Regions from separate parts of the Hahella sp. CR1 genome, predicted to be linked through region 1. Evidence: predicted binding sites of a transcription regulator. Region 1 holds the regulator's gene; each other region holds the start of a gene.
The links. The regulator sigma-54, encoded in region 1, starts transcription at its own class of promoters, with help from an activator protein. The targets are predictions, from matches to a motif close to TGGCACNNNNNTTGCTNT.
Positions count from the first base shown of each region.

Region 1 (8,198 bases):
CACCTGTTTGATGTGGATGTGAAAGACGCTTATGGCGCGTATCGTGAGTCCGCCATATTTGAGCCGGGCGAAAAGGTGGTGGTGATTGATACGCCGTGGATCAGGGTTGGCCTGTCGATTTGCTATGATTTGCGCTTTCCCGAACTATACCGGGCGATGGCGGAACAGGGGGCGGAGTTAGTGACGGTTCCTTCCGCATTTACCTATGTGACGGGCGAGGCGCATTGGGAAACCCTATTGAGGGCCCGGGCGATAGAAAATCAGGTGTTTATAGCCGCCGCGAATCAGGGGGGAATTCATTCGGAGTCCCGACGCACCTACGGGCATTCCATGGTTATCGATCCCTGGGGCAAAGTTATGGCGGGGCTGGAAGAAGGAGAGGGAGTTATTCTCTCCACACTGAATAAGGCCGAGCTGCAGGAGGTACGGGCCAGAATGCCCGTACTCGCACATCGCAGACTCAAGTAGCGCTCTGCAATCAGGCGTCGTCGACCACTTCTTTCAAGTAGCGATACAGCTTTTTGGCGGCGCCGCGATTCTTGTTTTCCGTAATGTCTTTTTGCGCTGCGCGGATCAGCTGACGCAGGTGTTGCGCCTCGGTGTTCGGATACTGATTCATAAATTCAGTCACCGCTTGATCCCCTTCTGAAATCAGGGACTCCCGCCAGCGCTCCAGGCGATGATGCTCTGCAGCCTGTTGTACGGAGCCCTGGTCGAACTTGTCGAGAAATGAGCGAAGCTCCTCCTCGTCCACATCCCGCATCAACTTGCCGATAAATTGCAGCTGGCGGCGTTTGGCTTCATGGCTGCCGATTTTGTTATAGGTGTGGATCGCATCCAGCAGGCGGTCAGTCAGTGAAAGCTGGCTGAGTTGGTCTGCTTTAAGTTCCGTCAATCTCTTCCCTAGTTGCTGCAGCGCTTCCATCGCCCGTTTGCGGCTGGATTTACTGGGAGGCAGATCCTCTTCGTCGTAATAATCGTCTTCGAAATCGTCGTCGTGATGTGAATGGTTCATTGAAATGCTCGAATCAACTCTCGGAAACTAAAATGGTAACACAGCGCTCAAGTAAGATAAGAATAGACAGGCATTCGCCTTGCGCCTAGTCAGGCGTAGGCGATTGTGGCGAGTCCCAGAAATGACATGAACCCCACCACATCCGTAACAGTTGTCAGGATAACGCCTCCGGCCAGAGCGGGGTCTATTTTCAGGGTTTTTAGTATCAGAGGTAAAGCGGTGCCGGCGATGGCTGCTACGGTCAGATTGATTAGCATCGCTGAGGCGATCAGAACGCCAATGGTGACGTCGTTGAACCAGACCATAGCGGCGGTCGCCACCACGAAAGCCCAGAGTAAGCCGTTGAAGGCTCCCACCAGAAACTCACGGTTCATCAGCCAGCGAATGTTGCTTGAGCTGACCTTGCCCGTAGCCATCCCTCTAATTACCAGTGTGAGCGCCTGACTGCCTGCAATGCCGCCCATGCTTGCGACAATGGGCATCAACACGGCCAGGGCGACTACTTTTGCAATGGTTGCTTCAAAAATACCAATGACCGCAGAAGCGAGAAACGCGGTGATCAGGTTTATCCCCAGCCAGACAGCGCGACTTTTAGCCGTCTTCATGATGGGGGCGAACATATCTTCTTCTTCGTCCAGACCCGCCATGCTCAAGATTTCGTGGTCGGCGTTTTCGCGGATAACGTCAACCACGTCATCGATAGTGATACGGCCTACGAGTTTGCCTTTGTCATTGACGACAGGGGCTGACACCAAGTCGTGGCGTTCGAACAGCGTGGCGACTTCTTTATCGGGAACTGTCGCAGGAATTGGCTCTACGTCCGTGCGCATGATTTCGCGTACGGTGGAACTGAGGCTGGACACCAGCAGAGTGGTGACGGGGAGTACGCCGATAAAATCATCTTTTCGGTTCACAACCAGCAAGCTGTCGGTCATGTTAGGCAGGCTTTTGTGGCTGCGCAGATAGCGAAGCACAACATCAACAGTAATGTCCGGACGCACGGTGATCATGTCCGTGTTCATCAGGCCGCCGGCGGAGTCCTCTGGGTAGGCCAGGACTTCTTCCAGGCGTTGGCGATCCTGAGCGTCCATGGTCTCCAGGACTTCCTGGATGACGGCTTCCGGCAACTGCTGTAACAAGTCGGCGAGGTCGTCGACTTCGAAGTCTTCGGCGATCTCGATAACATCCTGAGCATTCATCTCACTCAGGAAGTCGGAACGGATTTCATCGCTCAGGTACTGAAGGACTTCGCCATCCAGTTCGTCATCGACTAACTGCCAGAGTAACTTCCGCTCATTGGGCGGAGACGACTCCAGCAAGTGAGCGATGTCACTGGGAGAGAGGCCGCCGTTCAGAATGCGCGCGACCTGCTGCAAAGAACCGCTTTCCAGCGCTTCCGCAATGGAGCGCATACGGACCTTGGCAGTGCTTTTTTCGGTCGCTTGAGGCATAGACATACATCCGCGTTTAGGGCGGCCCGCAACGGGCAGCGAGGAATTTGCCGGATTAAATACAGAGACGGGCTCTGCGCCGTTGTGGCGCCAGTATAAGCGAGCCCACTATAAAGTGTAAGTTAAGACGAAAATTAGTCTAAGGAAAATCAGGGAATTGTCTTACTTTATTCAAGCGGTTTGTATTGTTTGGCATGCCTGGAAGGGATGGGGCGAAGCGCCCCGAAAGCGGTAGGGCTACTCACCCTCTCCGAAATAGTCCTCGATCAGAGCTTTGATGGCGTGAAAAGCTTCCTCTTCATCCGGACCTTCTATTTTCAGTGTAAGAAGCGTTCCTTTGCTGGCGGCGAGCATCATGACCGCCATTATACTTTTTCCGTCAACTTCCTGGCCTTCTTTGGCTACTCTGATCTTACTGGCGAATCGGCCGCTGGTGGACACGAATTTGGCCGCCGCTCGGGCGTGCAGGCCAAGCTTATTAATAATAGTGACTTGTTCCTGGATCATGGGGCGCGATGAGTATAAAAGATTGAAGTTTCCTGAATGTTGGATTCAGGCCGGTTTAATTGTTAAGCGACAGTGGCTTCTTATTGTTAAAACCTTATTGCGCCAGCTCTTTGTGGCGCACTTGGACATTATCATATTTTTTCTTGAAATGCTCTCCCAGGCACTCGCAGATATAGACGGAGCGGTGTTGCCCGCCAGTGCAGCCGATGCTGATCGTCATATAGGTGCGGTTGCTGTTCTGGAAGTGCGGAATCCAGGTCTCAAGAAAACTGATAATGTGCTGCAGCATCTGTTCCGGTTCCGGATGCTGCTTTAGGAATTCGATGATTTCCTGATCAGTGCCTTTGTAGCCGCGCAGCGCGGTGTCCCAGTAAGGATTGGGAAGACAGCGCACGTCAAATACCATGTCGGAATCCGATGGTACGCCATGCTTGAAGCCGAAAGACTGGAAGAGTAGGGCCAATTCCTGGGTTTTATGCCCGATAACCCTGATCTTAACCTGATCCCGTAACTGGTAAATGGAGAGATCGCTGGTGTCTATATAGAGGTTCGCCAGGGTGGCGATCGGCTCCAGCAGCTGTTTCTCTTTGGCGATGGCTTCTTTCAGTGATGTGCTTTTACTGCTGAGCGGGTGCTTGCGACGCGTTGCATGAAAACGTTTGATTAAGGTGGCGTCATTGGCGTCAAGATAGATGATTTCCACATCGATATTATGCGCCTGCAGAGTGGCGTAAATTGACGGGAAATCCGACAGGTCTCTATAAAGATTGCGGGCGTCTATGCTGACGGCGAGTTGCTGATTCTGGGTTTTCCCCTGGTCCAGCACCTCTTGGGTGAGAGGCGAGAGGAGACCGATAGGCAGGTTATCGATGCAGTAATAGCCCATGTCCTCCAGAACATGGAGCGCCGTACTTTTTCCGGAGCCTGAACGACCACTTACGATAATCAGCTTCATGTCTTCCTCTTTCCATCGAAGCTGGATTATTTCTCCAGCACCCTCCTGAACAGGGTTTCGTCGTTGTCACAGTCGCGTAGGTGTTCGCAGAAGCGACGGTCATTGAATTTCTGGGCCAGCTGGCTCAGAAGGTCCAAGTGTTCGCTGGTGGCCTCTTGAGGCACGATCAGAACGAACAGCAGGTCCACAGGTTCGTTGTCTATGGCGTCAAAAGGGATTTTGTCCTTGAGTGTAAGCAAGGCCCCTATGATGCGGTCGCAGTTTTCCAGGCGGCAATGAGGTATTGCGATACCCTGGCCGATACCAGTGCTGCCGAGTCTTTCACGGCATATCAGGTTGGTAAAAATGGCGTTCTCGTCCAAAAACGGAAAATGTTGCGCAATCAGATTGGCGATATATTCGAGAACGCGCTTCTTACTCGAGCCCGACACCCCACAGCGTGTGAGGGCGGGCGAGATAATTGACTCAATAGTTAGTGTGGTTTGGGCCATGTTCTGTTATCTGGCGGATGCGCCGTGCATCCGATCAACGTGCTTCTCTTTGTGTTTGAGGATCTGGCGGTCTAATTTGTCCACCAGTGCGTCAATTGACGCGTACATATCTTCGTGTTCAGCATTGGCATGCAGGTCAGCGCCGCTTATGTGCATGGTTGCTTCCGCAATCTGACGCTGTTTTTGAATGGAGAGCGTAACTTGGACATTACTGATACTGTCGAAGTGTCGTTCGAGCTTGTCGAACTTGTTGTTAACGTAGTCTTTTAGTGCTTCAGTTAACTCGACTTGATGTCCGGTGATGTTCATTTGCATACTTTGCTCCTAATGCCAATATACGGTGCATTATGAATTTTGCACTTCCATGAAAAATACTAGCACATCCAATTTGTGACTATTTGATTTAAGTCTTATGCCTGTATTCCTCCTTTTAAATTAATCGCTTACGTTCATTGGAAGGCGGAATGGAAAGCGCCTCCCGGTACTTTGCGATCGTGCGACGGGCGACGTTGATGCCCTGGTCGCCAAGCAGCGCAGCAATTTTGCTGTCGCTCAATGGTTTCTTCGGTGATTCCGCCGCGACTAACTTCTTGATAATAGCTCTAATAGCGGTCGAAGAACACTCGCCACCCGTGTCTGTGCTGACATGGCTGGAGAAAAAGTACTTCAGCTCAAATACGCCGCGAGGAGTGTGCATGTATTTCTGGGTGGTCACCCGGGAAATCGTCGACTCATGCATCTCCACCGCCTCCGCAATATCGTGCAGCACCAGTGGCTTCATCGCCTCTTCGCCGTACTCAAGGAATCCTTGCTGATGTTCGACGATTTGTGAAGCGACTTTCAACAGAGTTTCATTACGGCTTTGCAAGCTTTTGATAAACCAGCGCGCTTCCTGTAACTGGTCGCGTAAATAAGTGTTGTCTGAGCTGTTGTCCGCGCGTCTCACCAAACCTGCATAGCCAGGGTTGATACGAATCTTGGGAGCGATTTCAGGGTTCAGCTCAACCAGCCAGCGGCCGTTGGCTTTTTTGACGATAACGTCAGGAACCACGTATTCGGTATTGCTTTCCTGAATGCCTTCGCCCGGTCTTGGGTTCAGGCTTTGAATCAGTTTGAGAACTTCCCGCAGATCGTCTTCTTTCAGGCGGCTGCGGCGCATCAACTGGGCGTAGTCGCGGTTGCCAAGCAGATTGATATAGTGGCTGACCACCAGCTTGGCCTGACCCAACCAGGGGGTGTCTTTAGGCAGTTGATTCAACTGACTCAGCAGGCAGTCCTGCAAGTTGCAAGTGGCGACTCCAGGAGGATCGAATTGCTGCACTCGCTTTAAGACGGCGCGTACTTCGTCCAGCTCAATTTCTTCTTCCCCCTCAGTTTGCAGTCCGCCATGAATTTCGTCTGGAGTGAGGGAGAGATAGCCATCAGTATTGACTGCATCAATTATCGCAACAGCGATCATGCGGTCAATGTCGGACATGGGGGTAAGGTTCAGTTGCCAGAGAAGGTGGTCTTGCAGGGTTTCGCCTTTGCTATTGCGGGATTCGAAGTCGTATTCGTCATCTTCGCCGCCGCTGTAGCTGCTTGATCCGCTCTGGAAGACATCATCCCAGGCGGTATCGACGGGGAGGTCGTTCGGAATGGAATCGGACCAGTTGTCCTCTTCGGCGAATCCTCCTTCATCCATGCCCGACTCTTGCGTTCGCTCCTTGCTGGAGTTATTGGCGAGCATGTCGCTGATCGTATCGTTCTGAACGTGGTTGGGAGATTCGTCTTCTTCAGACACTTCCAGCATGGGGTTGGACTCAAGCGCTTGTTGAATCTCCTGCTGTAAATCCAGTGTTGAAAGCTGCAAAAGTTTTATTGCTTGTTGCAGTTGCGGGGTCATGGTCAGCTGTTGACCCAGCTTTAACTGCAATGAAGTTTTCATAACCATCTGATGCTTACCACCGATTCAGGCACAGATCTTGTGAGTTTTTCATAGTTATTAGGTGCTTTAATCCTAAGCTCTTGAGCCTTGAGGTCCATCTGAGATGGAAGCCGCCGGTTAAACTAAAGTTTGAACTGGTCACCCAGATAGACCTCTCTAACCTTTGGGTTGGCAAGGATATCACTTGGGGCGCCGCTTGCGATAATAAATCCTTCACTGACAATATAGGCGCGTTCACAAATATCCAAGGTCTCGCGCACATTATGGTCTGTAATTAAAACGCCGATGCCGCGCTTTTTGAGATGCTCGATAATCTGCTTGATATCATTGACGGAAATAGGATCCACCCCGGCGAAAGGCTCATCCAATAAGACAAACTTTGGCTCCGTAGCCAGCGCGCGAGCGATTTCCACGCGTCGACGCTCGCCCCCCGAGAGACTCATGCCAAGGCTTTTACGAATATGGGTGATGTGAAATTCCTGCAGCAGCTCTTCCATCTTAAGCTTACGCTCCTTGCGGCTCAGATCCGCTCTGGTCTCAAGGATGGCGTAGATGTTGTCCTCTACGGACAGCTTTCTGAAGACCGAAGCTTCCTGCGGCAGATAGCCAATGCCCTTGCGCGCTCTCCCGTGCATAGGCAGGCCGGTGATTTCCGTTTCGTCAATAAATACGCTGCCTTTGTCGCTGGGGATGAGTCCTACCACCATGTAGAAGCAGGTAGTCTTCCCAGCGCCGTTAGGGCCGAGGAGGCCCACGATTTCGCCGCTGCGAATTTCAACGGACACATCTTTTACTACGGGCCGTTTCTTGTAGGCCTTGGCCAGATTTCTGGCGGTGAGAGTGCTCATTGTTTATTAGATTTGGGCGGATGATAGATAATTTCAACCTGCTCGGTTTGATTGCCCGATGAGGCTCCCTTTGCCGTGACTAAACGCTTGTCTGTGAAATAAATAATTTCTTCGCCTTCCACTGAGCTGTTGTCCTGAAGAATGCGTGCATGGTTACGCATAACGACTTTACTCTGGCTACGGTCATAGTCCATGTTTTCTGCGTAAGCGTGAGTTTCAGTTTGTTTTTCTTGGTCAAACTGCACTAAGTGAGCGGGTTTGCCGGTCGCCTGGAAGCGGCTGATGCCATTGTCGTCGGTGTATAAAATGACTTTGTCCGCCTCGATGCTGGATTTGCCCTGGATAATAACGACATTGCCGATATAGGTGTCGATGCCTTTCTGGCCATCTCTCTCCCAGCGTCCCGCTTTGATGCGCACCGGTTCGTCACTGCCGTTAAGAAGGTCCAATGCATGGCTAAGCGGGGCGAAAATAAGGCCCAATAACAGCGCCGCGGTGAATAGTTTACTTGGGTTGTGCATAAACGCCGGTTACCTGAGAAAGTAATACAATAAGCTTTTTATCAATGTCCGCCTCCATTCCGACAGCGGTTAACTGATTGATATTTGAAGTTATCTTAACGGGTTGATCGGTGCTGATAAAGCGTGACTTGTTGTTGTAGTCGAGCGCTTGCGTTTGCATAAGAATCGGCGCTCCGTCGTTGGAGGCTCCATTTACTTCCACGTCTCCACGCAGTTTCAGGGTGTCCTGCTTGATCAGCAGTTCGCCTTCCAGAGACTCCACATGCCAGCTTTTCTCCCCTTGCTGGAAGATCTCCAGATTGGGGCGCGTCAGTACGCCGGTGTCTGTATCGGGATAGTGCTTCGCCAGTTGGCTTTGCAGGCGGCTGGTGAGTGCGCCCTCTTTGTTGTAGGTGGTGTAAACCGCGTTGATGACAAATGCGTCAGGTTCGTCTTTCAGGAGCGGTTCTTCCTCAAAGAAGGGGACGCTTGCTTCGTCCTGAT
Region 1 covers NZ_JAPELK010000004.1:32,106-40,303, forward strand. The annotation lists gene ONV78_RS10710 (carbon-nitrogen hydrolase family protein) at 1-468, shown strand, start outside; gene yjgA (ribosome biogenesis factor YjgA) at 479-1,015, opposite strand; gene mgtE (magnesium transporter) at 1,105-2,466, opposite strand; gene ONV78_RS10725 (HPr family phosphocarrier protein) at 2,704-2,973, opposite strand; gene rapZ (RNase adapter RapZ) at 3,068-3,928, opposite strand; gene ptsN (PTS IIA-like nitrogen regulatory protein PtsN) at 3,955-4,419, opposite strand; gene raiA (ribosome-associated translation inhibitor RaiA) at 4,426-4,734, opposite strand; gene ONV78_RS10745 (RNA polymerase factor sigma-54) at 4,850-6,346, opposite strand; gene lptB (LPS export ABC transporter ATP-binding protein) at 6,469-7,194, opposite strand; gene lptA (lipopolysaccharide transport periplasmic protein LptA) at 7,191-7,715, opposite strand; gene lptC (LPS export ABC transporter periplasmic protein LptC) at 7,699-8,198, opposite strand, start outside.

Region 2 (8,198 bases), 130 kb from region 1:
TCCGCCGCCCGCGCCAGTCCCGGCGCCCACAACCACAGGGTCGTGGTCATGGCGACGCCTAGCGCAGTTAAGTTAAGTCCAGTACGTTTCAACCCTACCCCCGCAGCTTCTTGATGCGTTCGGAAGGACTGATGACGTCCGTCAGACGAATGCCGAATTTTTCGTTGACCATCACCACCTCGCCATGGGCGATCAATGTGCCGTTGACCAACACGTCCAAAGGCTCCCCGGCCAGACGGTCCAGCTCGATCACCGACCCCTGGTTGAGCTGCAGCAGGTTGCGAATGGCGATCTGGGTATTGCCGACTTCCATGGAAATGGTGACCGGAATATCCAGAATCACATCCAGATCCGGCGCCCCCGGCGCGCTGGTTGGGAGCGTCTCGTCAAAGGTTTCGAACGACGCGGCGCGGATGTCGTCATCAGCGGCTTTTCCTTTCGCCTCCGCACTCTCAGCCTCCGCCATCGCGGCGGCCCATTCATCCTCTCTGTCGCCTTCAGCTTCAGTCGCTTCCTGTTCACCCAGCGCAGCAGCCCACTCGTCCGCCAGCGCTTCTTCTTCAGACTTCGTATCGTCTAAATCGTTTTCTTTATTGTCGTCGTCTTCAGCCATTGCGCCTCCTTCGTCGGCGTCGCCGCCGACCGCTTAATCTTATCTACAATCTTGAGCGCCAGATTGCCGTTGCACTGCCCTACCTTGGCGATGAATATCGGCACGCCGTTCGCTGTCACCGTAATGGTTTCCGGCATCTCCACCGGAATCACGTCTCCGGGCTTCAGCCTCGACAGAGAGCGCAAAGAAATCTTTTGTCTGACCACGGCGGCATTAAGCGGCACCCTGGCTTCCAGGATGTCCTGCTGTAAAGCGCTGATCCAGCGTTCGTCGACATCGTCGACGTCGCTCTGTACGCCCGCGTCGAGCACTTCGCGAATGGGCTCGATCATGGAGTACGGCATGGCCACGTGCATGTCTCCGCCGCCGCCGTCCAGTTCAATGTGGAAAGTGCTCACCACCACCACTTCGCTGGGACTGACGATGTTCGCCATGGCCGGGTTAACTTCTGAGTTGACGTATTCGAAGTCCACCTTCATCACCGCATTCCAGGCTTCCTTCATGTCATGGAACACCTGCTCCAGCACCATCTGTACGATACGGATTTCCGTCGGCGTGAATTCCCGTCCTTCGATCTTGGCGTGACGGCCGTCGCCGCCGAAAAAGTTGTCCACCAGCTTGAACACCAGCTTGGCGTCCAGGATAAACAGGCCGGTGCCGCGCAAGGGGCGAATCTTCACCAGATTAAGACTGGTGGGCACGTAAAGCGTATGAATATATTCCCCGAACTTCAGGATCTGAACGCCGCCGGAGGCCACGTCCGCATTGCGGCGCAACAGGTTGAAAAGACTGATGCGGGTATAGCGGGCGAAGCGTTCGTTGATCATCTCCAGGGTCGGCATGCGACCGCGGACAATGCGGTCCTGGCTGGTCAGGTCGTAACTGCGCACCCCCGCCGCATCGACATCCTCCTCGGTGTCGACGTCGCCATCGTCCACGCCATGTAAGAGCGCATCAATTTCGTCTTGAGATAATAAATCTTGCACAGCCCTACACCTTGACCCAGGGTCTAACAGGAAATGTTATGCATCTAGTTCTATCACCTGAGACGGGCCTATAACAAGCCCCGCCTGCAGGTCTGACAGCGTTTCAGCTCAGCGATTCGATACATCGCGCCCGCGGTTACTGCAACACGAAATTGGTGAACAGCACCTGCTCAATTTCTCCATTCACGCCCTGTTCCTTCAAGGCGGTATTGATGACTTCCTTCGACTCCGACAGCAGATCCTGCCGGCCCTGGTCCGTCTGTACGCCCTCGAAATCCTTGCCGCTGTACAGGTTGATCAGGCGGTTGCGAATCACCGGCATGTGCAACTCCACCCCGTCCAGCACGCCTTGGTTACGCGTCAGCAGACTGATGCTCGCCTGCAGGAATCGTTGTTTGCCTTTGTAGTCGAAAGTGACCACCAGCGGCGGACGCATGTCGTAATAGATAGCCTCCGCCTTCACCGGCGCGGCAGGTTCGCCGCCCTCAGCAGGAGTATCTCCACCGCCCTCATCGGGAGAAGACTTGAGCAGCATCATGGTCACTCCCACACTGGCCCCAATGGCGATCACCAGAATCAGTACGATGATAATGAGCAGCTTCTTGCTCATGCCGCCTGATTTGCCGGACTCCTCGCCGCCTTCTCCACTATTGTCTTTCGCCATAACTTAGTTTCCACCATCGACAGATAAACAGGTCACTGGGGAAGCCGCCGCCTCCTTGTCGATAAGTGTAGTTCATTCCTTTGATTTTTCAGTGAAAAACCATCAGACGTAATAATCCACCATGCGATCCGTGGCCAGCGCCTGCTCAATTCCCGCCACAGTTGCGCCGTCTTCATCCCCTTCGCCGGCAAACAGTCCGCCATCGGCGCCGCCGGATTCCTGACCGCTACCGGTTCCCGTCTGTTGCTGCTGACTGGAGACGTCAAACTGGGATAACTGCAAGCCTTGCTCCGCCAGCAATTCCCGAAGCCGGTGCGCCGTGCCTTCCGCCATGTCGCGTACGATGGCGTGAGGGCTTTGAATCTGTACATGGGCCTGGTCTTTCTGCACATGAATTTTCATTTCGATGGGGCCCAACTCCGGCGGATTCAGATGCACGCTGGCGGATTGAATCTTCTGTCCCACGAACCAGACCACTTTCTGCGCCATGCCCTCGCCCCAATCGTCTCCCTGCACCGGTTGCTGCAGTGTAGTGACATAAGGCGGCGCGGCCGCATCGACTTTGAATTCCGCTCGGATATTGGCGGCGACTCCGTGCAAGGCATTGGGCTTGGCCGCGCTCTGCGACTCCGCCAGCTTCAGCAGCGCGGCGTCCAGCGTCTCGCCATCGGCGCCAGCTTCCTGTTCGCCGCCATTGCCGTTTGCGGCAAGCGCCTGTGTCAGTTTGATCAGTTCGCCGCCCTTTTTGTCCCCCACCTTCTCTTCATCGCCCTCGACTCCATCAACGCCATCAACGGCGTCGTGCACCGCCCGCGCCAGAGGCGTCAGCGCATTTTGTCCGGTAGGATCCGCCCCTTCCTCTTTATCCCCCGACAATTCAGCCAAGGCCATCGCCTTGATGGATTCTTCATCGCCTTCCACTGAGGTTTGCTCTCCTGACGGCAATTTCACTCCGCTCTGCGGCGCGGTCTGATCTATATCCGTCAGCGCTGCTTGGGCGACAGCCACTGCATCCTCCGATGTCTTATCGTCATCAGGCGCTTTTTTCTCATCGCCTTTTTCCGCTTTGACGTCTTTCTTATCCACTTTGTCTGTCTTGTCCGCGACTTCCCGATCCAGCACCTCAGAGAAGCGATCATCCTTATCATTCATAGCGTTAGCCTCATCCCTCTGATTGCCTGACGGCTTCGGAGTCGATTTCGGCGCGACTTTGGGTATATCAATAAATGCCACTGAGCTGTCCATTTACTGTCCTCAAATCCAAGTTACAACTTACCTGCGGATGCAACGGGTCTCACCAGCGCCAACGCGGCAATCGCTGTCGCGAAAGCGGCAAAACCATTGTTTTGAGGGATAAATGCACAGATCAGGCCAAGTTACGCCAGAGCGGGATCAAAGCCTTTTAGAGAAGATAGAGAGGAGGAAAAAATAAACGCGGGATATTTCAACGCAAACAACCGACTCACACCGCCGGCGGGGACGATGCAGCGCCTGCTACACCTGTTCCCGTAATAAAGACTGTACGACTTCAAATTCCTGCTCGATGGAGTCAAACACTTCCCGCGCTTTCTCCATTTGCTTGAACTTGCCGATCAACTCGCCTTGCCGACACAGTTCGGACAGCGCCGGCAAGCCCAGATTGGTAGCGCTGCCTTTGATGCTGTGACAGCCGCGACTGAATGCGTCCGGGTCATTGCAGTCCAGCGTCGCGCGAATGGCGCGCATACGTTCGATTGTATCTCCGATAAAGGTCTCCACCAATATCTGAAAGTCGTCTTCCATTACTTCCCGCAGTTCCGCCAGGGCGCCCATATCAAGGTGAGACAGATCGTTCGAACTCATATTCAAGCTTGCCACTCATAATCCACTTCAACGATGTTGCCCTGACCGAAGTACTCCACGCGGCTGCACATGGAGAGCAGCAGGGCTGTGCCACGACCACTATAACAGGTCGGACCCGGTAATTTACCGTCGAGTTTCTGATAATCAAAGCCTTTTCCACTGTCTTCCACGCGAATCGTCAATACGCCACCGGCGAGCGCGCCTTTATGACGCACGTCCACCTTCACGAAATGACCATCCAGCTGACGAATACGCTCCTCGCGCAGACGGTAGTACTCCGCAAATCCATCCGGGCTGGCCTTGAGCTTGGAGTGCAGGCCCAGCACGCCATGCTCCAGAGCATTGGTGTAGAGTTCGCTGAGAATGGTGAACATCTCGCCATTGCGCGTGCGCAGGCCGGGCACTTCCATGACGATTTGCAACAGCAGCGGCACCGGGTCAAACACCGCCAGGGAATCGCTGCACAGTTCATAGGCCATGCGCCAGTGCTGCGGACCTTTGAGGCCGGTATTGGTGAGATAGTTGTTCTCTATCCCCAGCTCCTTCTCCGGCATCATGGTCAGCTCCACCAGCGTCAGATCGTCGCTGGGACCGCCCTCTCCCATGAAATCGACCACGGAGCGGCGGATTTTTTCAAACAGGTTCGGCTCCTGCAGATTATCCTCAAAGACTTGCTGCAGACGTTTTTCGCCAAACATCTCCCCCTTCGCGTTGGTCGCTTCGACAATGCCGTCCGACCACAAATACACCCGATCGCCATGCTTCATTTCAAAACGATAGGTGCGCGCGTCGAAGGCTTCGCCTTTGAGAATGCCAAGGGGTAAACGGTTGGAGGCGACCTTGAGCAACTGATCGCCCTGCACCAGGTAACAATCCGGCAAACCGCCGATCCAGATCTCGATTTCTTCCTGCTCGAAGTTCAGCTCCGCCATACAGGCGCAGCAGAAAAAGCCCACCGGCAGGATTTTACGCAGCTTCTGATTCACTTCCCGGAGGATATCTCCCAGCGCATAGCCTTTGCTGGTCATGCCATAGAAGATCTCCGCCAGCGGCATGGCGCCGATCGCCGCGGGCAAGCCATGGCCGGTGAAATCTCCCAACAGCACGTGCATGCCGCCGGACGGTTTCTGACAGGCTAACAACACGTCGCCGTTAAAAACCGCCAGAGGCGAAAGCAAATGTTTGATGTTGTTGGCGCCGAGGCAGCCCACATGGGCCACGTTGTCGAACACGGTTTTGGCGACCTGCTGCTCACGCACCATATGGTCGTTGTGTTCCGCGATCTGGTCCCGTTGCCGCAACAGGGTTTTATGCATGATCCGCATGCGGTTGAAAGCGTTGATCTTGGCTTGCAGGATAATGCGGTTATAGGGTTTTGACAGAAAGTCGTCGCCGCCCGCCTCAAGGCATTTGGCGAGCGATTCCGCGTCGCTGAGAGAGGTGAGAAAAATAATGGGAATCAAGTCTTCGCCGGCCAGCAACTTGATTTTCCGCGCCGCCTCAAAGCCGTCCATGCGGGGCATCAAGGCATCCAGCAGGACAATGTCCGGCCGGAACTCGGAGAATTTCTCGATAGCGTCGACGCCATCCACCGCCGTCGCCGTATCATGTCCCTGCTTTTTGACGATATTCTGCAGGATCATGCGATCCGACTGATTGTCGTCGGCGATGAGAATTTTCAGCGTTTTCTGGGACCCGAGAACGGACGAGGCCATTTCTGAGTCCAGGGATTGTTTCATAGCAATACCCGAAAGGCGCATAAATGGCGGAAAGTCCGTTTCAGGCGCCCGAAAACTGCGGGCGCTTTATTGAATAACAAACAATTGTTCAAAATTGGAAATCGTCAATATCTTCCTGACATCATTGTTGCAGTTCGTGATGCAGATTTTAGCGTTGTCGCCGCCTGCATAATCCCGCAATAACAACAGCATCCCCAAGGCGGAGCTATCCAGATACGTCGTCTCCGTCATATCGATCTTGTACTGCTCGAACGGTCCCTCAGGGTTTTCGTAAGCATCCCTGAATTCCTGGTGGGAACTGAAATCAAATCGCCCTTTAATGCGAATAGTCAGTTCGGCATTATCGTCAGAGCGGCTTGTCGTTATAGACATATTGCCTCCTTCTGTTGGCGCTCCCCTAATCAAACCATCAGGATCGGTTAGATCCATTCTGTGTTCTTTTTATTTGAAATTCAGGATATTACGAATAGTACGCAGTGAATTTCAATACTCATATTCTTACTAATTCATCAATAGCTGATTTTTACTAAATTTCCAGTTTTCATTCACTTGGCCACTATTTATCCACAGCCAAAAACTGACTTTCAGGCACATTTTCCGCCTGTTTCAGCTAACTCGCTAAAACCAAAAAACTTTTTCTACCGTATCTTAATGTCTGTTGTGATAGGCGCGTCGACCGACAGCATCGTCCAGGTTGCGCTGTTGCTTCTTGTCCTCGTAATAGGCTTCCTCTTTTTTGCAGCGATCAATAAAGTCCTGCATGTTATTTTTTTTCTGATACGCCGCCCGCCACACGTCCGTTTGTTGCGACAACTGCTGTTTCAACAGCAATAACTGCTGTTGCTGCTGCTCGATAGCCGAGCCCAGCCTGCTGATGAAGACATGATAGGTTTGGATATGACGCACTGAACGTACGCCGTTTTGAGTACCCCTTAATTCATCCTGATAATCACGCTGATAGGCGACCAGTTGCTCCAGCTTGCCTTCCGCCTGCTCCACTCTGCGTCGGATCTCGCCCATTTTCTTGCGCTCGTTTTCCTCGTCCCGCTCCGCCAGATCAAGCACCAGCGACAACCTTTGCGACTTCTTTTTCTCCGCCACGTTAAAGCACCTGAACTAAAGTGGAGTAACCTTATGGTTTCGCCGGGGCTCTGGGCGCGGCGCCTTGCGCCGGAGCCGGGGTGAACAATTGATTCAACCCTTGTGCGCTATCATTCAGCGTAGCGCGTTCCCGCAGACTTTGCTGTAAAAATTTGCGCATGTGGGGAAATCTTTCGATCGCATAATCGGTTTCTTTATCGGAGCCGGGCACGTAGGCGCCGACGCTGATCAGGTCCCGCGTCTGCTGGTAGCGGGCGTATAACTGCTTGAAGCGCTGCGCCCTTTGCAAGTAGTCCGGCGTCGTCACCTGAGGCATGACCCGGCTGATGGAAGCCTCGATATCAATGGCGGGATAATGCCCCTCCTCCGCCAGACGTCGGTTCAGTACGATATGGCCGTCCAGAATCGCACGCGCGGCGTCGGCGATGGGGTCCTGTTGGTCATCGCCTTCCGTCAGCACCGTGTAGAACGCGGTGATGGAACCGCCGCCGGGTTTGCCGTTGCCCGCCCGCTCCACCAGTTGCGGCAGTTTGGCGAACACGGAAGGGGGATAACCTTTGGTGGCGGGAGGCTCGCCCACCGCCAGGGCGATTTCCCGTTGCGCCTGGGCGTAGCGCGTCAGACTGTCCATCAGCAACAGCACGTTCTTGCCCAAGTCGCGAAAATACTCGGCGATGCGCGTAGTCAGAACCGCTGCGCGCAAGCGCATCAATGGCGAGTCGTCGGCGGGTGACGCCACGACCACCGCGCGACGCAGCCCTTCTTCGCCAAGAATATCTTCAATGAATTCTTTCACCTCACGGCCACGCTCTCCCACCAGCCCCACCACAATGATGTCCGCCGTCGTGAAGCGGGTCATCATGCCGAGCAGCATACTCTTGCCCACGCCGCTGCCTGCGAACAATCCCAGGCGCTGACCAATTCCTACGGTTAGCAGTGAGTTGATGGCGCGAATGCCGACATCGAGTTTTTCCCGGATCGGCGCACGGTGCAAAGGGTTGATCGGCGCACCGAACAATTCAACGTGATGCTCCGCCTGCAAAGGGCCGCGACCATCCAGTGGCTCGCCAGCGCCATCCAGCACGCGCCCCAACAGACAGGCGCCCACGCCAATACGCCCCACTCCGGACATCGGCTTCACTTTGGCGCCGGGTTGCAGGCCTTCCACCGCCGCCAGCGGCATCAGGTAGACCCGTTCATCGGAGAAGCCAACGACTTCCGCCTCGACCATGCGACCGCCGCGCACTTCGATC
Region 2 covers NZ_JAPELK010000004.1:157,313-165,510, reverse strand. The annotation lists gene fliO (flagellar biosynthetic protein FliO) at 1-50, opposite strand, end outside; gene fliN (flagellar motor switch protein FliN) at 95-613, opposite strand; gene fliM (flagellar motor switch protein FliM) at 577-1,599, opposite strand; gene ONV78_RS11365 (flagellar basal body-associated FliL family protein) at 1,736-2,263, opposite strand; gene ONV78_RS11360 (flagellar hook-length control protein FliK) at 2,366-3,415, opposite strand; gene ONV78_RS11355 (Hpt domain-containing protein) at 3,758-4,105, opposite strand; gene ONV78_RS11350 (SpoIIE family protein phosphatase) at 4,108-5,844, opposite strand; gene ONV78_RS11345 (STAS domain-containing protein) at 5,911-6,216, opposite strand; gene fliJ (flagellar export protein FliJ) at 6,493-6,945, opposite strand; gene fliI (flagellar protein export ATPase FliI) at 6,977-8,198, opposite strand, start outside.
Region 2: ONV78_RS11360 (flagellar hook-length control protein FliK) is a predicted target of sigma-54. The motif match lies at 3,620-3,637, and genes of this name have one in related genera.

Region 3 (8,198 bases), on a different contig from region 1:
CTATCTCATCCAATCATATGCCGTCCGGCCATATCCGCGACGAGCTTAAACGCCTTCTCGTACGTAGCGTGGAGGCGGCGCCTGAAATGGTGACCATGCCGGATAATCGTGATGAAAGCAGTGATCCGGGCGTGCAATTGCTGGGCGAAGCCAGGCAAAGAGGGCTGCAACGCTGGCTGATGCGGGCGCAAAAACTGAAGGTGGGAGATTGGCTGCGATTAGAGCGAGACGAGAAAGAGGCCGAGTTTATCCGGCTGGTCTGGGTCGGCCGCAGCTTTTCACGTTATGTGTTCGTGAACCATCAGGGCATGAAGGTGATAGACCTGGACGCGCTGACGCTGGCGGCCTACCTGCAGAAAGGCATCGCCGCGCCGGATGAGTCGGTAGATACCCCTGTGGTCGATCAAGGTCTGGACGCCATGGTGCAGGATCTTTATGAACAGCTCAGCCACGCGTCCTCACATGATGAGTTGACGGGGCTAATTCAGCGTAAGGAGTTTGAGCGTCAGGCATTGGTGAAACTTTCTCAGTCCAGTGATGGCGATAAGTTTGTCGGGCTGCTGGTCAGTCTTGGGCAGTTCCGCCTGATCAATGAGTCCGCCGGTATTGAGGCGGGCGATCAGGCGTTGAAGGATATCGCAGGCTTATTGAAGGCGCTTTTTACGCCGAAGACGCTGGTGTGTCGGTTTGGCGGCGATGAATTCATGTTGCTGGTGGAAGGCGAGGCTACGGCGGCGGTGGAGAAAATCACCACGGCGCTACGCCAATATCAGCTGCAGTGGGAAAGCAATGTTTTCTCTATCTCCGCGAGCATTGGTTACGTCGAGGTCAGCGGCGGCGTGCTGGATGTGCCTCATATGATGCAGGCTGTTGAAGAGGCTGCTCGTCGCGCCAAGAGTAAAGGAGGCAATCGAGTTGAGGAGTTTGATGTCGACCAGGCCCTGATTGCCAGGCGAGACGCCATCGCCTCAAAAGTCGCGAGTTTGGGCAAAGAGCTGGAGAACGAGCGGGTACTGCTGCGTTGCCAGAAAATCATACCGTTGCACCCCGCCGCCAAGATGGGCGCCCAGTACGAGATACTGCTCAGCATATATGACGACAATGGCAACCTGATTCCGGCCGGAGACTTTGTTCGCGCAGCGGAAACGTATAAGCGGATGCAGGCGGTGGATCGCTGGGTGGTTGGACATATGTTGGACTGGATGTCGAAGAATCGACAGCAGATTGAAACCATGGGCGGGGTCAGCATTAACCTCTCCGGTCACTCTCTGAATGATGAGGGGCTATTGGAGTTTATCTTTGAGCGGTTGACCAAATACGACTGCCCTATGGACAAAATGTGCTTCGAAATCACAGAAGCGGCGGCGATCTCGAATCTCTGCGATGTCTCCGAATTTATCGTGGAGCTACAGGAATATGGCTGCCGTTTTTGCCTGGGTGATTTCGGCACCGCCATGGCCTCCTATCAATATCTCAAGCAGTTGCCCGTAGACCTGATTAAGGTGGATGGCTCTTTTGTTAAAGACGTGGCGACCGATCAAAATGATCAGACGATGATTCGCTCCATGACGGAAATGGCGCACTACTTAGGACGTGAAATTATCGCTCCGCAGGTAGAAACCAAAGAGTCATTGGAGATGCTGCAAAAGCTGGGCGTCGATTACGTGCAAGGCTTTTATATAGAGAGGCCGAAATCCCTGGCGAATTTCTAGGAGAACGTGGGAGCAGGGGCGTGAACGCCCCTTATGTTTTGTGTGTAGTGAGACCCGGGATTGACTTAGTCGTCGTCTTCGCTCTCGTCGTGACCCGCCATGCCTAGCTCTTTGATTTTTCTGGTTAGCGTATTGCGTCCCCAGCCAAGTAGCAGCGCCGCGTCGCGTTTTCTTCCTGCCGTCTGCTTCAGTGCGCTTTCTATCATGATGCGCTCAAAAGTAGGCACCGCTGTATCCAGTAGCCCGCTTTTACCTTTCTTCAGTTCCTGTTCGGCCCAGGTGCGCAGTGACTCCTGCCAATCCTGAGTCGGGCTGCGGTGGTTGGATTGTTCCTGCAGTTCCGGGGGAAGGTCGGAAACGTGGATTTCCCGGCCAGAGGCCATCACCGTGAGCCAGCGACAGGTGTTTTCCAACTGCCTTACGTTTCCTGGCCACGCTAGCGAACACATGTACTCTTCCGCCTCGGTTTTCAGCACCTTAGGCTCGACATTCAGCTCTTCCGCCGCTTTTTTCAGGAAATGACCGGCGAGTTTGGGAATATCTTCCCGGCGCTCGCTCAGCTTGGGCAGATGCACTCGAATGACGTTCAAACGGTGAAAAAGGTCTTCCCGAAAGCGACCCTCCTGCACCAGCTTTTCCAGGTTTTGATGCGTGGCGGCGATAATGCGCACATCCACTTTGATGGGGGTGGCGCCGCCGACCCGATAGAACTCGCTGTCCGCTAGCACGCGTAGCAGGCGCGTCTGGGTATCCGGCGGCATATCTCCGATCTCATCCAGAAAGAGCGCGCCGCCGTTGGCCTGCTCGAAACGTCCCTGACGCTGTCCGCCAGCGCCGGTAAAAGAGCCTTTTTCATGGCCGAATAACTCAGATTCGATCAGGTCTTTCGGTATCGCCGCCATGTTGAGGGCGATAAACGGTTTGCCGGCCCTGGGGCTGTGCTGATGCAAAGCGCGCGCGACCAGCTCCTTACCAGTGCCGGATTCGCCGTTGATTAACACCGTTATATTGCTGTGAGAAAGCCTGCCAATGGCTCTGAATACCTCCTGCATGGCGGGGGCTTCGCCGATGATCTCCGTGTCCTGACTCAAGGAGCTTCCCTCGGGAGCGCGGCTGGTGGCCATTTGTTCCTGCGCATGAGCCACGGCGCGTTTTACCAGAGAGACGGCGTCGTCCACATCAAAAGGCTTGGGGAGGTATTCGAAAGCGCCGCTTTGATAGGAAGACACTGCGCTATCCAGGTCCGAATGCGCGGTCATGATAATGACTGGCAGATGCGGGTAGCTGGTGTGAATCTGTCCCAGCAGACTTAGTCCGTCAATGCCGGGCATGCGGATGTCGCTGATAATCGCATCCGGTTGCTCCCGTTCCAGACGATGTAGAACGCCGTCTCCGGATTCAAATGACCGGGTATTCAGATGCGCTTGCTCCAGGGCTTTTTCTAAGACCCATCGAATTGAACGATCATCATCAATGATCCATACGTTGGGTGATGCGCTCATGATAGTGGCTCCAGTGGAATAAATATGATGAAGTTCGTACTGCCGGGCTGGCTTTCACATTCAACCAGCCCTTTATGTTGTCCGATGATGCTTTGTGTTATGGAGAGCCCCAGACCTGTCCCCTGAGCGCGACCGCTCACCATTGGGTAGAAAATGTTATTCAGGAATTCGGATGGGATGCCGGGACCGTTGTCGATGACGTCTACTCTTACCACCAAGCGATGTCGCGTATGACCGATCGTGAACTGCCTGAGCGGGCGTGTGCGTAGTAATATTTGTGGGCCGTCAGTTCCGGGGGGCGTGTAATCCTCAAAGGCTTGCATGGCGTTGCGACATATATTGAGGAAGGCTTGAATGAGCTGCTCTTTGTCACCGGCGAATTCGGGGATGCTGGGGTCGTAATCACGAATAAGCTTTATCTTGCCGGCGCTTTCTACTTCGATGAGGCTGTAAACCCGCTCCAGCACTTCATGGATATTGGTCGGCTCTTGTTTAAAGCTGCGATTGGGGCCAAGCATGCGGTCAACCAGATTACGCAGCCTATCCGCCTCATCAATGATGATGCGGGTATAGTCATGCAGACCTTCTTCCTTTAGTTCTTTGTCCAAAAGCTGCGCTGCGCCGCGGATGCCGCCCAAGGGGTTTTTGATTTCATGAGCGAGCCCGCGAATCAATATGCGGGAAGTTTCCTGCTTGGAGAGTAGCTCCTCCTCTCGACTGATGCGCAAAAGGCGATCACGGGGTTGAATCTCCATGATGACGTAGACGTCGTTGACGATATTCACGGGAGAAACTGTGTAATCAACCAGAAGGCGGCTCCCTGAGGGCAACAGAAACTCCGCCTCCCTTTGGGTGTAGGTCTGGCCTGTGCGCAGGCACTCTTCCAGACCGGTCAGCGTGGAGCTGCCTTCTATCAATAAATCCTTGATGGTGGCCCCATGGGCTCTTTGCTCGCTGGTTTCCAGCAACACTTCGGCGGATGAATTACTGAATGCAATCCGCTGCTGGGGGTCAATGACCAGCACGGAAGTGGTCAGATTTTCGAGTAAGCGAGTCTGAAAAACGATGGGTAGCATAATGTTGACCTATTTTTGCATTGTGAATGCAATATCCAAACCAGAACTGCGGTAAAGCGGTGCGAATTACCGGGTTCTCTGCACAGGCGTGGGGCGGATCGCCCAAATGTGAGCTATGCCCTTAGGAAGCGCTCCAGAAGCGGGCTTTGACGGAACGTAAGTCTGCGGCGATGTGCGTGATCATGGCGCGTCACGCACAAAGTGGATGCACTAGGCATTAATTATGCGCCATTTTGGTGCGATGCGATGGTTTAGTTTTTTACGCTGGGACGATGAATGGTGAACTGTACTGGAGCTGCGCTCTGAACGACCCCTGAATTATCAATGACATCAAGAGAAACGGAATGGGTTCCCCGATTGACGCCTTTCAGCTCAAGGAAATTATCCTTGGTTGTTCCAACAGGCGCTCCGTCCAGGGAAACGCGGTAGCTGTGGTTGGGATACAGGGTGGGATCTGATGTGAATAAGACCGTCAGGTCGCCATTGCCGGAATGAAAAGCGCTGTCATTGCTGGGAAAGGTGATGTTCAGCGTTGCGTAATAGCTTGACGGTGCAGGTTCCGGCTCATCGCCGCTACTAGGCGGGATCTCCGACATTTTAGGCATAGTTATCGTTGCGGTTGGGCCGACCTCGACCTTCTCCGCACCTTCTCTCTCCTGGTCTGAATATTCCACATTGCCTTGTGCGTCAACCCAGCGATAGATTTCAGCACAGACCAAACCTGAGTAAGAAGAAAAAAGCGCAGAAGAAAGAAGGATATAAGCGAACCGAGATTTCATAACTTCAACCCAATTGACCAGTTACTTGAACTGTAGCAGAAGCGGAACCAAAAAAAACCCCGCAGAGCGCGGGGTTTTCGAGTCTGTCGTAGTTAACTACGCAGCGGATTATACAGAGTAGTACATCTCGAATTCGACCGGGTGAGTGGTCATGTCCAGACGCTCTACTTCTTTACGCTTCAACTCAATGTAAGCTTCGATCATGTCTTTAGTGAAGACGTCGCCTTTAGTCAGGAACTCGAAGTCTTTTTCTGCGTAATCCAGCGCCTGTGATAGAGAGCTACAAACAGTTGGGATGTTCATTGCTTCTTCTTTTGGCAGATCGTACAGATCCTTGTCCATAGCGTCGCCAGGGTGGATCTTGTTCTGGATGCCGTCCAGGCCCGCCATCAACATGGCTGCGAACGCCAAGTAAGGGTTAGCGGATGGGTCTGGGAAGCGAACTTCGATCCGGCGCGCTTTCGGGTTAGTCACGAAAGGAATACGGATGGACGCAGAACGGTTACGTGCGGAGTAAGCCAGCATAACCGGCGCTTCAAAACCAGGAACCAGACGCTTGTATGCGTTGGTTGAAGGGTTAGTGAAAGCGTTCAGTACACGAGCGTGCTTGATGATGCCGCCGATATAGTACAAAGCCACGTCGCTCAGGCCTGCATAGCCGTCGCCAGAGAAGATGTTTTTGCCGTCTTTTGACAGAGACTGGTGACAATGCATGCCAGAACCGTTGTCGCCAACCAAAGGCTTGGGCATAAAGGTTGCGGTCTTGCCGTAAGCATGCGCTACGTTGTGTACGCAGTACTTCAGAATTTGCACTTCGTCCGCTTTGCGGGTCAGAGTATTGGCGCCGACGCCGATTTCACACTGACCTGCAGTGCCCACTTCGTGGTGATGCACTTCGATAGTTAAGCCCATGGATTCCATCGCTGCGCACATCGCGCCGCGCAGGTCATGCAGTGAGTCGACCGGAGGTACAGGGAAGTAGCCGCCTTTTACGCCAGGACGGTGACCAACGTTGTTTTTCTCAAAGTCGTCGCCAGATACCCAAGCGGCTTCTTCAGAGTAGATTTCATACATGGCCCCGTTGATATCGGATTTCCATTTTACGCTGTCGAAAATGAAGAACTCAGGCTCTGGCCCAAACAATACTGTGTCCGCAATGCCTGTAGACTTCAGGTACTCTTCCGCGCGCTGGGCGATAGAGCGTGGGTCGCGATTGTAACCCTGCATGGTGGTGGGTTCGATGATGTTACAGGTCAGATTCAGAGTGGTTTCTTCTGTGAACGGGTCGATAACCGCTGTTTCATCGTCCGCCAGCAGGATCATGTCTGATTCGTTGATGCCTTTCCAACCAGCGATGGAGGAACCGTCAAACATTTTGCCTTCTTGAAAGAATTCCGGAGAGATTTCGCTAGCTGGGATAGTTACGTGCTGCTCTTTACCCTTGGTGTCGGTAAAGCGCATGTCAACCCATTTAACTTCGTGCTCTTTAATAAGATTCAGAGTTTTCTCTGACATTCCAGTTACTCCGTAAGATTTTATTTATGTTGAGGTGAAACCGAAACACTGCAGTAGTGTATCCTCGCCACCATGAAACAGACCCGTGGAGGGGAGAGCGTTCCGGGAAGTCTAACGAGCGCAAAAATACTATCACGCCTCATGGTCAGTTGCTTCTGGTTTTCCTGATTAGCAATTTATTTGCCAAGAGATTTTTGACTTATAACAAATTGTTTTTAAAAGGGTTTGTGAAAGCCCGTTCGTAATAGCCCGATCAAGTCACCCATGGCGTTGCACCGAATTGGTGCGTAAGGGTAAGCTCTCGGGCGCTTTTGGTGCGTCGTGCACCATTTTGGTATCAGGCTAAGGATAGATAAATTTTCGGGAGGGTGTATAAAGATGTATAAAAAAGATTCAGGCGTCAGCTATAATGTCGCGCCCTCAGCCCATGACTGTTTATTTTGCAGGTGTTTTTTGTGATCGAGAAATTAAGAAATATTGCTATCATTGCCCACGTTGACCACGGTAAAACCACACTGGTCGACAAACTCCTTCAGCAGTCGGGCACTTTAGGCCGCAAGGACATGGACGCTGAACGCGTTATGGACTCCAATGATCAGGAACGTGAACGCGGCATTACTATATTGGCGAAAAATACCGCCATCAAGTGGAATGATTACCGAATTAATATCGTAGATACACCTGGACACGCTGACTTCGGCGGCGAAGTTGAACGTGTTCTATCTATGGTGGACTCTGTTCTCCTGCTCGTTGATGCAGTTGACGGCCCGATGCCGCAAACTCGTTTCGTTACTCAAAAAGCCTTTGCTCGTGGGCTGAAGCCTATTGTTGTCGTCAATAAAGTGGATCGCCCTGGCGCTCGCCCTGATTGGGTTGTCGGTGAAGTGATGGATCTTTTTGACCGCCTGGGCGCGACAGAAGAGCAGCTGGATTTCCCTGTTATTTACGCTTCTGCGTTGAATGGCATTGCAGGGCTTGAGCCAGATGCGTTGCAACAAGACATGACGCCTTTGTTTGAAATGGTAGTTGATAAGGTGCCTGCGCCGTCTGTCGATGTTAATGGCCCCTTCCAAATGCAGATCAGCGCCCTCGATTACAATAGCTACGTTGGCGTAATCGGAATCGGACGCGTTTCGCGCGGTAAAGTAAAAACCAATACGCCTGTTGTCGTGGTTGATCGCGATGGCGGCAAACGTAATGGTCGCGTATTGACAGTAATGGGCTATCACGGCCTGCAGCGTGTGGATGTGCCTGAAGCGGAAGCTGGGGACATTATCTGTATTACAGGTCTGGATGAGCTGAATATCTCCGATACGTTATGTAGCCCTGAGCGCCCAGAAGCGCTGCCGGCGTTGATCGTGGACGAGCCGACAGTCAGCATGACATTTCAGGTTAACGACTCTCCATTCGCTGGTAAAGAAGGCAAGTACGTCACCAGTAGAAATATCAAGGAGCGTTTGGAGAAAGAGTTGCTGTACAACGTAGCGTTGCGTGTAGAGCAAGGCGACACTCCTGATAAATTCATCGTATCCGGTCGCGGCGAGTTGCATTTGTCCGTATTGATCGAAACCATGCGTCGCGAAGGCTTTGAATTAGGCGTTTCCCGTCCAGAAG
Region 3 covers NZ_JAPELK010000005.1:520,861-529,058, forward strand. The annotation lists gene ONV78_RS15510 (DUF1631 family protein) at 1-1,712, shown strand, start outside; gene ntrC (nitrogen regulation protein NR(I)) at 1,778-3,214, opposite strand; gene glnL (nitrogen regulation protein NR(II)) at 3,211-4,290, opposite strand; gene ONV78_RS15525 (DUF4124 domain-containing protein) at 4,542-5,069, opposite strand; gene glnA (glutamate--ammonia ligase) at 5,178-6,584, opposite strand; gene typA (translational GTPase TypA) at 7,040-8,198, shown strand, end outside.
Region 3: glnA (glutamate--ammonia ligase) is a predicted target of sigma-54. The motif match lies at 6,753-6,770, and genes of this name have one in related genera.

Region 4 (8,198 bases), on a different contig from region 1:
ATATCGCAATTTGACGCCCAAGATCGTCGGCGGTGAAGACGCCGCCGAGGGCGAATTTCCCTTTATGGTGTATCTGCAATACAACGGCGGCCAGTGGTGCGGCGCGTCGGTAATAGATGATTATTATGTGCTCACTGCGGCGCACTGTACCGCTGGCATTTCTGCCGAAAGCTTCAAAGCCGTCATCGGTCTGCACGACCAGAACGACATGCGCGACGCACAGAAAATCCAAGTGGTGGAAGTGATCAATCACCCAGAGTTTAATGAACAGACTCTGGAGAACGACATCGCCTTGCTGAAGCTGTCGGAAAAAGTGGATGAGAAGTACACCCGCATTACTCTGGGCGACCCCAGTGACATTATGCCCGGCAGCGACGTGACAGTTATCGGCTGGGGCGCGTTACGTGAAAATGGTGGCTCCCCGGATATCCTGCAGAAAGTGGATGTGCCGGTCGTGTCTCTCGATGAGTGTCGTATGGCCTACGGCGACGACGCGATTTATGACTATAGCCTTTGCGCGGGGCTGGAGCAGGGCGGGAAAGACTCCTGTCAGGGCGACTCCGGCGGTCCTTTGTTTGTTAACCAGGCCGGCGAGTTCCGTCAGCTGGGTATCGTAAGCTGGGGCGATGGTTGCGCAAGACCAGGAAAATACGGCGTATACACTGCTGTGCCCAGCTTCAAGGACTGGGTAACCTCTTATGTCGGCGGCGACACGCCTGATCCCGGCGATCCGGATGATCCAGACGGTCCCGATGACGGCGATGGCGACGACGATAACGTGCTGGGCAACGGTAAGCCGATTGAGGATTTGAACGGCGTTTCCGACAGCAAGGTTTATTACACTATCGAAGTGCCTGAAGGCGCTGAGCATCTCTCCGTCAAGATCGAAGGCGGTCGCGGAGATGTCGATCTGTACGTCAGAGCGGAAGAAGATCCGACGCTAACCGAATACGATTGCCGTCCCTACAAAAATGGCAATGAAGAGGTCTGTGACGACTTGGTCGTGAGACCTGGCGTGTATCACATCATGCTGCACGGTTATTTGCGCTATAGCGGCGTGACGTTGACCGCCTCTTATGACGATGATTCGACCGATCCAACGGACCCAACTGATCCGACAGATCCAACTGATCCGACCGATCCAACGGACCCAACTGATCCGACCGATCCAACTGATCCGACAGATCCAACAGATCCAACGGACCCAACAGATCCAACAGATCCAACAGATCCAACAGATCCAACAGATCCAACAGATCCAACCGATCCAACCGATCCAACCGATCCAACCGATCCAACCGATCCAACCGACCCAACCGATCCAACCGATCCAACCGACCCAACTGATCCAACGGACCCAACTGATCCAACGGACCCAACTGATCCAACGGACCCAACTGATCCGACCGACCCAACTGATCCAATCGATCCGGACGATCCTGGATTTCCGACAGATCCAAATGACCCTAATGATCCTAACGAGCCAGGTGAGCCAACCGATCCAACGGACCCGACCGACCCTACAGATCCGACGGACCCAACTGATCCCACAGATCCTACTAATCCAGACGATTGCGAGCTGACCGAATCACAAAAAGCCCTGCTGGAAGCGCATAACCAGGCGCGTAGCGAGGGCCGTAACTGTGGTTCAGCCTACTTCCCGGCCGCAGAGCCATTGGTATGGAACTGTAAGCTGGGAGCTGCGGCGACCAAGCACACTGAAGATATGGTAAACAACAACTTCTTCAGTCATACCGGTTCCGATGGTTCGCAGGTTGGCGATCGCACTCGCGCGGAAGGCTATAACTCCTGGCGCGTAGGCGAGAACATCGCCGCGGGTTATGAGTCTACACAGCAGGTTATGGCTGGGTGGCTGAAGAGCCCGGGTCATTGTTCCAATATCATGGGAGCGGAGTACACCGAAATGGGCGCGAAGAAAGTGAGCACGTCCTCGGCCAGTTATCCGCATTACTGGACCTCCGTGTTCGGCGGAGAATAATCCAGCCTTCACACCGCGCCGCCCGGACCCTCCTGCGGCGCGGTCTTTTTCACTTGTTCCCTTTCCTTTCCTGAATACCCGCCCTTTGCAGCAGTCTTTCCAACGATAAGCGCGCAATTGATAACGAAGTTTTGTAAGATTTGAGCCTGAATCGCGCAAAATTTCATTGCCATCAACCCAAAATAATAAGCGCTGCGCCATGCCTGACAAGCTGTCCACCCACGAGTATTACGACCTGCTAAACCGCGGAGCCTGGTTTCGCGCTATTCCTGAAGACTTAAAGACAGACCTGCTGAATCTGGCGCAAATTAAAGCGCTTCGAACGGGGGAGTTTCTGTTTCGACGCGGTGATAAGCCTGCAGGTATTTACGCCGTTGTGAAAGGATCGTTGAGGGTCACTGGCGTTAACGAAAATGGCAAGGAGGCGATTCTCGCGTTTGTGGAGCCCCCCAACTGGTTCGGAGAAATCGCCTTGTTTGACAGGCTTGACCGCACTCATAGCGCCTTGGCGGAAACTCCCACAACCTTGTTGCACTTACCGCAAAAAGGTCTGGAAACGCTACTGGCGGCGAAGCCGCATTTCTGGCGGGACTTCGGTGTGCTGCTTTGTTTTAAACTGCGCTTGGCGTTTCGCGCGGTGGAGGACGCCACTCTGCTGCCTGCGCCTCTGCGATTGGCGCGCAGATTGGTGGTGATGGCGGAGGGTTATGGCGACTTCAGCGGACAGGCGCGACGGGCGATACATATACAGCAGGAGCAACTGGGCATGATGCTGGGGGTGTCCAGGCAGACGGTTAACCAGATATTGAAAGAGCTGGAGCAGAAAGGGCTTATCGCCACGTCCTATGGTGAAATCCAGATCCTGGACATGGATGCGTTGAAGTCACAGGCAGGCATGCTGGAATAGCAATCACCACTCATAGCGATCGATGCGTTCGCTTTCGTAATGCACCACAGGGCAGTTCACCACGATGTCGGTGCGATGAATCTCCAGCTTTCCCTGGCTCTCCGCTACGAAAACCTGTTCCTCGGATTTAAGCTCTACAGGCGCGACGCCGGCTTTCCAAACTACCTCATACATCAGCCACAAAGGACTGTATTGAATGTTGACGCTTTTCGAACCTGGCGGCTCTGGCGCGGAGGGAAATATGCTGGGCTGGTCGAAATTACGAACCCGGTAGACCCTTTCCAGCACAGTACGAACCTGTGGCGGCTTGGGATAATCTGGAATCGCATCTTTCAAGCGGGGCGCATAATTGGCCTGCATCATCGCCGCCATATCCCGATCGGAGACGTCTGTGGTGATGTAGTAGACGCGCTCGCCGTCGTACCAGGCGGGATGCACCGCTACATCCACTTGGGGGCCGTGTGCATTGGAGTATCCCTGTCCCGCACAGCCGGGCAGAGCGAGGGCGAAAACCCATATGGCGAGGCGCTGCATGTCCAACTCCCTTGTTCGCATTCCTTTCCAGTGTAGACAAGGATGCGCCCATACGCTTGCGCGAAAGGCGGGAGAACAGAGTTGCGTCAGGGGCCTTCGTAGGAAATAGGTTTGACTTCAAACTCCACAGAAACCGCGCCGCCATCGGCAAGATTCAGGGTGACGTTGACATGGTCGCCGGGATTCAGCGGACGCTGACGCTGCATCAACATCAGATGCATGCCGCCGGGGGCGAATGAGATGTGGCTTCCCGCCGTCACTGCAAGGCCTTCCCCCATGTGCTGCATACTCATTTGACCGCTGTCGTTGACGGTCTGATGCATCATGACATGCCCGAAGTCCGCGCTCTCGGCGCTGGTTATGGTGATAGTCTCGGCGGACGAATTGTTGAGCGTGAAGTAGCCCGCCATGGGTATGGTTCCCGGCGTAAAACGAATCCAGGCGTTACTGGTTTCAACCGCCTGCGCGCTTTCATTCTGCGCATAGACGAGCGCTGGCGAGGTCATCAGGGTGGTGGCGAGAAGGGCTTGGATCAGGCTTTTTTTCATCATCATTGAGAGATATCAGGTGCGGTTACGGGGCTAGGGCGATTATTAATTAGGGGATTCAATCAGGGCCCAAGCCTAACACAGGGCGCACACTGAGAAAATGTAGCGTTAACGCGGAGTTATGCGTCAAATTGTCGCTGGACAATTTCTGATCGGAAAGGCACACTGCGCGGCCATATCCTTCCCATCTTCAGCGCGAATGAGGTTTTGACGTTGCAGTTCAAGCGTTATTGGGTGAGGGGAGCAGTATTGCTCGCCCTGGTGTTGTTTCTGGCGTCGTTAGGTCTGGTGCGGCAATGGCTTCCCAGCTCAGGCGCTCTCGATATCGACCAATTCAAGAATATCCAGTATTTGAAAGTCACTGAATGCACGCCTGGACGAGGTCAGTGTAGCCTTCCGGTCGATGCAGGCAATGTAAGCTTTTCATTTGGCGATGAGCCGATTCATCCCGCGCGCGCATTTCCGATTCGTCTCCAACTACACGGCATAGAGGCGGAACGGGTCCGTGTCGACTTTGAGGGCGCCGATATGTACATGGGGCTTAACCAGACCAAACTAACGCGGATGGCTGACGGATCATATCAAGGGGAAGGATACCTGCCCGTGTGCATTACCGGACGTATGCTATGGAAGGCGACGATTTTCATCGGCAGAGAGAGCGACACGCTGGCGCTGGTGTCGGAGTTTGTCACGGAGTAAGTAAAACGTCCCTGTTCGGTTGTAGTCGGGAGGGGTGTAACAAGAGTGTAAAAAAACTCTACACTCTCCGCTGCGCCTTACACCTGTCACCCTGTTCTTATCGACTTATAGTACTAGTTTGCAAAAATCAGGCTTTTTTACGACGGGATAGGCTTAAGCTGACAAGCCCCAATCCCAACATCGCCAGTGTGCCTGGTTCTGGAACGCTCAATCCGCCTTCAATAACATCGTTAGCGCACGTAGCCGCCCAACGTAGACCCAGTGCTGTGGAAGAGCTCAGGTCTGTGATGCCGAGGTCAGCCAGCGTTAACGTGAATGACAATACGCCCATGGTTCCAACTGTTGTGCTGACGCCGCTTAAATCTACACTTGAAGTCTCACCCGCCACTAAAGTGGCTTTGCTGGTGTTAACTGCGACTTCCTGGTTTTTTCGAACGCTGCTGCTGGTGCCGGAGCTGACTAGTTGATCCATGTAATCAACCATGGACAGGCTGTAAAGATCGCCAGTGGAGGTGTCCAGAGCGAATTCCCACTTTTCACCGTTGGTGATGTCATCGTCTTTGTAGCGATCTGCTGCGTTACCGAAAGGACTCCAGCCATCGACGCTTATAAAGAGATCCCCATACTTGTGCCCGTATGAGTCCGCGCCTTCGAAAAAGTTTGTGAATACGGATACATAGAGGTTGTCGCTGTCGTAGGTAACTTCCATACGGTCGACTTGGTAGACATTGGGATCGCCAAAAACGTCGGCGTTGTATGAGAGGCCGGCCCCGTTATATCCGTCGTTGATAGTAACGGCATGTGCGCTGACTGCGGCTACGCTCAAAGACAGCGCTGTAAGGGCGTGTTTTATTCTTGAGGTCATAACCAACTCCTTTTCTTCTAATTGGGGTAAGTAGGTCTGGGTACATCACCGCTTTCTCACGCATTCGTTGTGCCAAAACCCAATTAACCTTATTTTTCAATGTGACAGGCTGTCATTAAGTAGTCCGTATTACCTAATCCGTAAAATTTACTGACAGTGGGAGGGGCGAGTCTGAGAAAACAGACATACGGAAGCACTTAATGAAAGTCGCTTATCCTATTGAAAAAAAAGAAATAAAAAGAAGGGATTAAAATATTTTGTCGCTTTGACATGTCAGTAGAACCGGACAAGAAAAACCAGTTCTTTAAATTTAACCTTGTAAATTTTCTGACGGTTGTGCGCTTTCCCGGACACTTGTTTAGGCGCGCCTGAAATGAAAAGCGGCGCTATGCGCCGCTTTATTAATCACCTGATCTTCGCTAAGGAAGACGAGTAAAGTTTTACAGGCTGGGCCAGGTTTGCACGCCGTCTACGAGAATGCTCGGCTTATCCAGGCCATAACAGAACTGGTCGCCGCCAGACGCATAGTACTTGCGCGGCGCCACGGGCAGACTGAAGGACGCAACCTGGGCTGACGCCTTAGCGCTAAACGGCAACGCCCACATGGACAGGTAATCACGGAAATCCAAGCCTGTCGCGTAGGATACCGCCACTGTCATCCAGTCGTTGCTGTTAATGCTTTTTGCTTCATCCAGACTGTATTGGGAGAAGCCCAAATTAGCTTTCGCCGCTGACCAGGCTTCCTCGCTGGCTAACGCCGCGTTGAAGTTGCGGTCGAGGATGTGCAGTCTGGGTAACAGGTTCCAGCCGTCATTTAGTTTGCCTTCGCCCTGAGCGGTCATCATCATCTGTATAGTGATGCCGGCGCCGTTGGACCATCCGGTTAACTTCTGGCTCTGTACATAAGCTTGAGGATCGGACTTGCTGACCGAGTCACGCAGCACATTGAACATGCTTTCAAAGGGCAACGACTGGCAGCTCGGGTTTTTACCGGTATCCAGATAGTAGTGCGACTTCGAATAGTAGGAGTATGGGTTGGTGCTTGCGTGTCCTTCCCAGCCGCTGAAGCGGAAACGACCGCGCTCCAGACCATGACCTAGCTCGTGAATGTCGCCGTGTCCAATCGGGCTGAACTCCCAATAGGCGTCATAAGGGTTGCCTGAGCAGCCATAACCACAGGTGGCCTGATCCGCATTCATGTGCTTCACGATATCGATATGCTCGATTTCCAGGCTGTGCGCCGCCGCGAAGTCATGTATCTCCGCCACTACGTCAATGCCAGGTCCTTTGAAGCCCGCCAGGATGTGCGGGAAGTTATGGATGTAGCGCATGGTTCCCGCCGCCAAAGCTGCGCCGGTTTTCCAGTTTTCGTCCTGCATGGACTTACGCATTTTGTCCAGCTTGGAGTGCACTTCGAAACCTGGCGTCACGAGTTCCGCCCAATCGTAGTCGCCCTGAGCCAAGGCCTGTTCAAAGCTGGCGTTGTCTTCTTCGCCGTTCCAGAAGGGATGCTCACCCACATTCTCGAATCGGAAAGAAACGTTCTTGCCGTTGCTCCCAAATTCAATTTGCACCGGGCCTCCGTAGGTGGAGGTGAAGGTAATGCTCTCGCCGGTCTTTATACTGAACTTCGGCGTCTGCAGGAATTTCGGACGGGTATAGCCGTTCTTCTCAAACTGATGGGTGGCCCCGGAACGCTGTGTGTTGACAAAGATAGAGGTGGCCACGTCGGCGCTGTCGAGGCGAGTCACCTTGACCGTGTGTCCAGGCAAAGCGTAAACACCGGCGGCGCGGAAATAGCGTTTGCTTTCCATGTCTATGGTCTTGGTGACGGTTGAGACATGATCGAAGTTGCTGCGGCTGAAATTGCCCATATCCTTTTGTGCGGGATTCAGCGCGCGGTAGTTGTAGACCGAGTAGTCCGCGTACAGCGATTTCAGGAACGCATTATCTTCTGTCGTAATCTTGTCCATAGGATAGGTGGCGCCGGCGCGGTAGTGGTCGCCCAATAACGCGAGCAACTTCTGATAGCGCTTACCTTCGTTGGCGAAGATATCCGTCTTACTCTTGTCCAGATTGGACATGATGCTGCGCACTTCGTCCGCGCCTTCGAAGAAACCGGCATTCAGGCCGCTGACGGCGGAGCAGTTCTCGCCATCACAGGCGGACCAGTCGAAAGCGTAGTCCTCGTTTTCAAAGTGAGTCAGCATGGTTTTAACTTGTGTGACGCTCTCCGGAATCTTGCCCATGTCGTCGATGGAGTCATAACTGCTTAGATAGAGCCTTTTCCAGTAGTTGTCTTCCTGGTAGGACACGTTAAACAGCGTGAAAAGATTGCCTCCCAAGCTGGTCAAATTGCCGTCCCAGTGCAGATACAGCACTGGCGTCCCTTTCGCCATGGCGGCGGCTACCGTCGCAGTGATGGCGTCAACGTCCGCTTCCTCGCTTTTTTGGGAAATGATCAGCAAGTCCGGATTTGTATTGAGGCAGTCCGCCAGCTTGGAGCCATCGCAATCTCCCTGCGCGTTATAGCTGACGTTTTCGCCATAGCGCTGGTCCAGCCACTTGCGCGCGCCGGTGGCGTCATGAAACCAGTAGCTTTCATCCATTTGCGCCATGACCAGCTTAAGCGGTTGTGCGTCGAAA
Region 4 covers NZ_JAPELK010000006.1:52,320-60,517, forward strand. The annotation lists gene ONV78_RS15870 (trypsin-like serine protease) at 1-1,999, shown strand, start outside; gene ONV78_RS15875 (Crp/Fnr family transcriptional regulator) at 2,199-2,906, shown strand; gene ONV78_RS15880 (hypothetical protein) at 2,910-3,440, opposite strand; gene ONV78_RS15885 (copper chaperone PCu(A)C) at 3,527-3,994, opposite strand; gene ONV78_RS15890 (hypothetical protein) at 4,202-4,687, shown strand; gene ONV78_RS15895 (PEP-CTERM sorting domain-containing protein) at 4,815-5,552, opposite strand; gene ONV78_RS15900 (ImpA family metalloprotease) at 5,993-8,198, opposite strand, start outside.
Region 4: ONV78_RS15895 (PEP-CTERM sorting domain-containing protein) is a predicted target of sigma-54. The motif match lies at 5,610-5,627, and genes of this name have one in related genera.